One region of the Pseudoalteromonas sp. BSi20439 genome, then DNA from elsewhere that is predicted to be linked to it. Evidence: predicted binding sites of a transcription regulator. Region 1 holds the regulator's gene; each other region holds the start of a gene.
What was found. The regulator LexA, encoded in region 1, represses DNA repair genes until DNA is damaged. The targets are predictions, from matches to a motif close to TACTGTATNNNNATACAGTA.
Positions count from the first base shown of each region.

Region 1 (2,286 bases):
ATTCTTGATACGCAGCAAAGCTCATTGCGGCTATTGGTTATTTTAATATCCCAAACCGAGCTGCGTTTACCTATATGATAAGCCCTTGCGGTAGCGGTTAATGTGCCGTTGCGTGACGCTTTTAAGTGGCTTGCGCTGATCTCTTGCCCAACACAATAAAATCGACTGAAATCAACCACAAAGTTAGCGGCATAACTTGCTACTGTTTCAGCAAGCACGACATTGGCACCACCATGCACTATACCCATTGGATTATGGTGCTCAGGTATGGCTGGCATAGTGGCGACTAAGTAGTCATCACCAATTTCACTGATTTCAATTCCCATGGTCTTCATGAGCGTGCCTTGGCCAGTGATCCCTTGATCTAATTGCTTACAAAACTCTAATGTAATTGGTTGGTGCCAAATACTCATGCTAGCTCCTTGGATAAGTAATTGAGAATTAATATGATAATGCGCTGCTAATAATTACATTTATTATTGCGGTTTTAAAGCATCTTATTGTTTAGCCATCATGACTTATAAGGTATTAATTTATATTTGCGATTTTTAAATAACTGTATATACTCACAGTTAATTGTACTGTATGGAAAACCAGTTGTATGCGACCATTAACAAAACGCCAAGCGCAAATACTCGAACTTATCAAAGTGTTTATTAAAGACACTGGTATGCCTCCTACACGTGCCGAAATTGCACAAACACTGGGTTTTAAAAGTGCAAATGCTGCAGAAGAACACTTAAAAGCACTGGCTAAAAAAGGTGTAATTAAAATGAAGCCGGGTGCGAGTCGCGGCATTCAGCTTGTTGAAGAAGAAGAGCCAGAGCAATTAGGCTTGCCTTTAATTGGTCGGGTTGCTGCGGGTGAGCCAATATTGGCGCAACAGCATGTTGAAAGCCACTGTAAAATTGACCCTTTAATGTTTAAACCTGCGGCCGATTTTTTACTGCGTGTTAACGGCATGAGTATGAAAGATATTGGTATTATGGATGGCGACTTACTCGCTGTACATAAAACTCAAGTGGCTGAAAATGGTCAGGTTATTGTTGCTCGAGTGGATGATGATGTTACGGTTAAACGCCTAGAAAAAGCCGGCAGAAAAGTATTACTGCATGCTGAAAATGACGAGTTTTCGGCCATTGAAGTCGACTTGGAAAATGAATCTTTCAATATTGAAGGCTTAGCGGTAGGTGTTATTCGTAACGCTGACTGGATGTGATAGTTAAGCATAACTAGCGCTTAATATTAATTAGGCGCTGATTTTACTTGTATTATTTTTTATGGTGCTGCTTGTTAATCGCTTTTGTTATTGTAAATAACATCGCTAAATACTTATATATAAATAAATTTATCCTAATTATTTTTAAATCATAAAATTTTATATTTTTTCCGCTGTTATTCAAGCTACCCCTTACCACCCCTGACTCTTAGGTTAACTAACTCATTAGTGACTACTTTTTTGCTGCACTTTTTTAAGTAACCCCTTGTTTATTTTTCATACTCACCTTGCTTATTGTTTATTTTTTAACTAGTTATTAAAGAGCTGGAATAAAAATAACTCACAGCGTAGTCGTTTTGAGCACACACATTTAATAACTCCAGCACCCTTATAAAAAATAAAAATAACGAATGGGCGTTTAAGTAGTATGTCCCTTCGCTTTGCGTCAGCAATAGCATCAAAGGAGCCGTCACATGGGTAAGCTGAGTTCTTCCTTGTGGCTTATATTGTTAGTTTTTTCGCAAAATGTGCTTGCTAATAGCCAATATAATATGCGTAAAGGCGTAACTGATATAAGTAATAATGTATACCAACTACACATGACTATATTTTTAATATGTTGTGTGATTGGGGTGATCGTGTTTGCCATTATGTTTTGGGCACTCATTCATCATCGCAAATCTAAAGGGGCTGTCCCTGCCCAGTTTCATGAAAGCACCAAAGTAGAAATACTCTGGACTGCTATTCCTTTTGTCATATTAATTGTTATGGCCATTCCTGCGACTAAAACCCTAATTGCCATGGAGGATGCCAGCAAAGCTGATATCACCATAAAAATTACTGGCTCACAATGGAAATGGCATTACGAATATATGGGGGAGGACGTTGAGTTTTATTCTATGTTAGCGACTCCTCAAAATGAAATAACGAATCTTGCCGATAAAAACCCGAACTATTTACTTGAAGTAGATAAGCCGCTGGTGCTACCGATTAATCAAAAAGTACGTTTTTTAATGACCTCAGATGATGTGATTCATTCATGGTGGGTGCCTGATTTTGCTGTTAAA
Region 1 is NZ_BADW01000073.1:24,960-27,245, reverse strand. Features, by position in the region: gene P20439_RS06960 (PaaI family thioesterase) at 1-413, opposite strand, end outside; gene lexA (transcriptional repressor LexA) at 602-1,219, shown strand; gene coxB (cytochrome c oxidase subunit II) at 1,693-2,286, shown strand, end outside.

Region 2 (2,286 bases), on a different contig from region 1:
TGTGATTCGTCAAAACCAGCGGCTTGCCAAAGCTCTGAGCCGTAATAAAATACCACGTTAATACCAACAAATTGTTGGAAAACTGATAAAGCCACACCCACCCAAACAATAGGATGTACTTTTTTACTGCCATCAATAAATAAGTCGCGAATACTTGGTTTTTTATCACTTTGCAGAGACTGCTTCACGTCATTGATTTGCGTATCAGCATCGTCATTTGAGATTTTATTAAATACAGTTTTAGCGTGTTTAAGTTTACCTTGTGCGACTAGGTAACGCGGTGACTCAGGAATAAAAAGTACGCCAATTAAAAATAACCCTGCAGGAACAAGTTCAGCCCAAAACATCCAGCGCCATGCGGCTAAATCTAACATTAAAATACCTTCGGCACCGCCAGCGGCGTTAGCAATTAGGTAATTACTTAAAAAGGCTGCGAATAAACCAAGTACGATAGCGAGTTGTTGTAATGTCGCTAAACGACCACGTAAACTTGCTGGTGCTACTTCTGCAATATAAGCAGGTGCTAAAACAGAGGCTGCCCCTATGCCTAATCCGCCAAATAAGCGGTAAAAAATAAACTCAGCAGAACTATCGGCAACCCCAGAGCCAAAAGCGCTGACTGCAAATATAATGGCAGTGACAATCATAATAGCGCGACGGCCAAATTTGTCAGCTAATGGGCCAGCAGCTAAAGCCCCCAGCGCACAACCTAATAATACAGATGCAACATTAAAACCAGTTGCAACACTGCTTGAGTTAAATGTATTACCTAATGCCGATACGGTGCCGTTTATAACGCCCGAATCGAAACCAAATAAAAAGCCACCAATAGCGGCAATGGCCGATATAAAAATAACATATAAAAGCGAGCACTTAGTCTGTGCGCTATGCTCACCTTTAGTTGCATGCTGTGTCGTCATGTTGTTCAATCCTAATTTTTATTATGTGTAATGAAGTTAAAGTAGCACTAAATTTGCTGGCAACCTTAGCACAGAGTGATCACGCTAAAAAGATATTTCAATAGTAATACGTATGCATAAAAATTTATTGGGTTGATAAAAATAACGAGATACTAGATACTGTTTTTATATACAGTGTGGGCGGTTTTATGAAAAAAGAGTTACCAGCGAAATATTATTTGGCACATTTTAGAGAGCTATTAACGTTTGTGAGCGAGAAATGCATGCATTTACTCGAGCAAAAGCATATTTCATTTATTAGTAAAATAAATACGCTCGACGAGCAGAGCCAGTGTATGTTGGCGCGCATTTATTCTCGTAAGCCTTATTTAGTTCAAACCCAATCATTAAACTACGAAGAAATTAGTTCGCCATACCAAGCACTTTTTAAATTAAAAGCGGCAAAGTTAATTGTAGAACCCTCTAATAAAGATCATAGGCAACTACTAAGTCACCTAACAAAACCGGCCTTAATAGAGCTGCTAGAAAAGCAAGAACAACCACCATTATTTAAAAAAAGCGCTGCTAAAAGTAACTTAGTTGAAATAGCTAGTTCATTCTTTGAATCTAAGCCAGAGTGTCTTGCACACTTATATAATCAGTACGTGATAAATAATAGAGAAGAGTATTACGAGTATTTTGAATTTTTATATATCGGCAGGCTCAGTGCAGGCGATATTAATCATCAAAATCGATTTGTACTGCGAGATTTAGGCGTAACACCTGTTAGGCAAGAGCATAGTGAAAGCTTGTCGCGCTTTGACTCAATTGAGGAAGCGCAGTCTAACTATGCATTAAACCGTTTGCGACTAACGCTTAAAAATACAAAAGATGACAATGAAAGAGAGGTACTAGCAAAGCAGCTAATAAATGAAGTAGCGTTGGGGGTTATTGCACAAGAGTTAAAAAACAAGTTACTGGTTATACTTTATAAGCAACTAAAAGCAACTAACCCAACACTTGCGTTTGATGTACTTAATGCTTGCGAAGACGATGCGCACGCACTAGAAATTCAAATAAGAGAGCAATACCGTTTAGGCAATAAAGAATGGGTAAAGGTGCAACTTGAGAAAATTATAGAAAATCCACTCACCGATGAGTTACTGTACTTTGCGGATGACTTTTTAATGCGCAAATTTAACAAGCAAACACGCTCACGGCTTAGTGAAATGTTAGCCAGTACACGCTGTATTATAGAAGTTGATGAACTTTACCGTGGCGATGTTGAGTTAGGTGTAAGTGATCACTACACTCGCCAAGGTAAACACGTTTTTTATACTGAGAATACCTTGTGGCAAAGCTTATTTGCGCTGGTTTTTTGGCAGGA
Region 2 is NZ_BADW01000162.1:15,105-17,390, reverse strand. Features, by position in the region: gene P20439_RS12820 (sugar porter family MFS transporter) at 1-920, opposite strand, end outside; gene P20439_RS12815 (exonuclease domain-containing protein) at 1,109-2,286, shown strand, end outside.
Region 2: a site for LexA is predicted at 1,078-1,097, ahead of P20439_RS12815 (exonuclease domain-containing protein). Genes of this name have one in related genera too.

Region 3 (2,286 bases), on a different contig from region 1:
TAATTCTTAACCCACTAATAGGGTCGCGAATAAATTGGTATTCCATATACTTTTATTCCAGTACTGCTAATTACAACAGATTATAACCCAGTCAGTTATGAATAACGCAAGCCAGACACAAAAATAGCGCCATAAGGCGCTATTTAACCTGAACTCTGGTTAAGAGATTTACTAAAACATTGAATCAAAATGATATTTATGTTTGTTTTCTCTAGCCAGAGATTTTCAGTGAAAACAAGGCGAAATTACGCGTCGAAAGCTCGCCTATTGCAAGTAATTTCAACGCAGTTAGCGCTCAAAATAGCTGCTTGAGATAGATTTATTATCCAGAGTTCAGGTTATTTAGTATCATCAATTTAGCTAACCGCCTGAGCGATAGCGGGCAGCGTCAATAATTGCCCATAAATGGAATACGGCTCCAATTACGGCTGGAACCACTAAAAACCATAATGCATAGCCGCCAAAAACCAAAATTGCAAACACCAGCGCAGCTAGAATACGCCCCTGCACCAGTTGCCCTAAACCGGGGAAAAAAATATTACATAGAGCGGCGATTACATTACCGCCAGAACCTTGTTCAGCCATACCAACCTCTGTAGTTTAATTAATTTTGTATTTGTACTTATTATTTATACTTACACACTTTATGCCAATTTATTAAGGCTTACAAATCATACAGTTAAATTATTACCAATTTATCACTTTAGTATTTTTTGCCAAATTTAAGTCAAATTAGCAATTTTAAATACATATTTTATTACTTGCTCTGTATATATTAGTATCAATACAGTAACTTAAATACCTATTTTATAAATAGCTGTTTATAAAAACAGTATTTTATTTAGCCTAACAAAAACACCTGTTATACTGCTCTCATTATTGATTAAAAAGGCGTAACGATGGACGTTTCAGAATTACTCGATGGCTTAAATGATAAACAACGCGATGCCGTTGCAGCGCCATTACAAAACATGCTGGTATTAGCAGGAGCAGGTTCAGGTAAAACTCGAGTATTGGTTCATCGTATTGCCTGGTTAATGCAAGTAGAGCAAGCCTCTGCCTACAGTATTTTTGCGGTAACCTTTACCAATAAAGCTGCTAAAGAGATGCGCTCAAGGGTTGAAGAAACTCTAAAGGCTCCTGTAGGCGGCATGTGGATTGGTACTTTCCATGGTTTATCGCACCGAATTTTACGTGCACATCACCGTGAAGCAAATTTACCCGAAGCCTTTCAAATTTTAGACTCTGACGATCAGCTTCGCATGATCAAGCGCTTATTAAAATCGATGAATATCGATGATAAAAAATGGCCTGCAAAACAATTTAGCTGGTACATAAGCGCTAAAAAAGATGAAGCTCTGCGCCCTAAAGATATTCAAGCATACGATATTAACGAGCAAATGATGCTGCGCGTTTACGCCGCCTATCAAGAAGCTTGCGATAGAGCTGGCCTAGTTGATTTTGCCGAAATATTACTACGTAGCTATGAGGTTCTTAAAAATAACCCAACTCTGCTTCGTCATTATCAGCAGCGCTTTGCGCACATGCTAGTAGACGAGTTTCAAGATACCAATACTATTCAGTATGCATGGTTAAAACTACTTGCGGGCGATACTAGTAGCATCATGATTGTAGGCGATGATGACCAAAGTATTTATGGTTGGCGTGGCGCTAAAATAGAAAACATTAAACGCTTTTTAACAGACTTTGACGCAGAGACAATTCGCCTTGAGCAAAACTATCGCTCGACTGCCACTATTCTTAAAGCGTCCAATGCACTTATACAGAATAACTCCGAACGTATGGGTAAAAGCTTGTGGACTGACGGTAACGACGGCGAACCAATTTCTATTTATGCCGCCTTTAACGAGCTAGATGAAGCACGCTTTGTGAGTAGCAAATTACGCAGCTGGCTAAATGCGGGGAACGCACTACAAGATGCGGCTATTTTATATCGTAGTAATGCGCAATCGCGGGTGCTTGAAGAAGCGATGCTACAAGAAGGTTTAAAATACCGAATTTATGGTGGTATGCGATTCTTCGAACGTCAAGAAATTAAAGATGCCCTCTCATACTTACGCTTAGTGGGTAACCGCCAAGATGATGCGGCATTTGAGCGTGTAATTAATACCCCAGCCCGAGGCATTGGCGACAAAACATTAAGCCATATTCGTGACTGCGCTCGCGCTGAATCTTTGCCGCTTTGGTATGCCGCTAAAGCCATTGTAGAACAACAGCATTTATCGGGGCGTGCATCAGGAGCGGTTGCCAAGTTTGTCGAACTTA
Region 3 is NZ_BADW01000005.1:4,908-7,193, reverse strand. Features, by position in the region: gene P20439_RS00310 (YacL family protein) at 1-46, opposite strand, end outside; gene P20439_RS00305 (hypothetical protein) at 361-585, opposite strand; gene uvrD (DNA helicase II) at 900-2,286, shown strand, end outside.
Region 3: a site for LexA is predicted at 816-835, ahead of uvrD (DNA helicase II). Genes of this name have one in related genera too.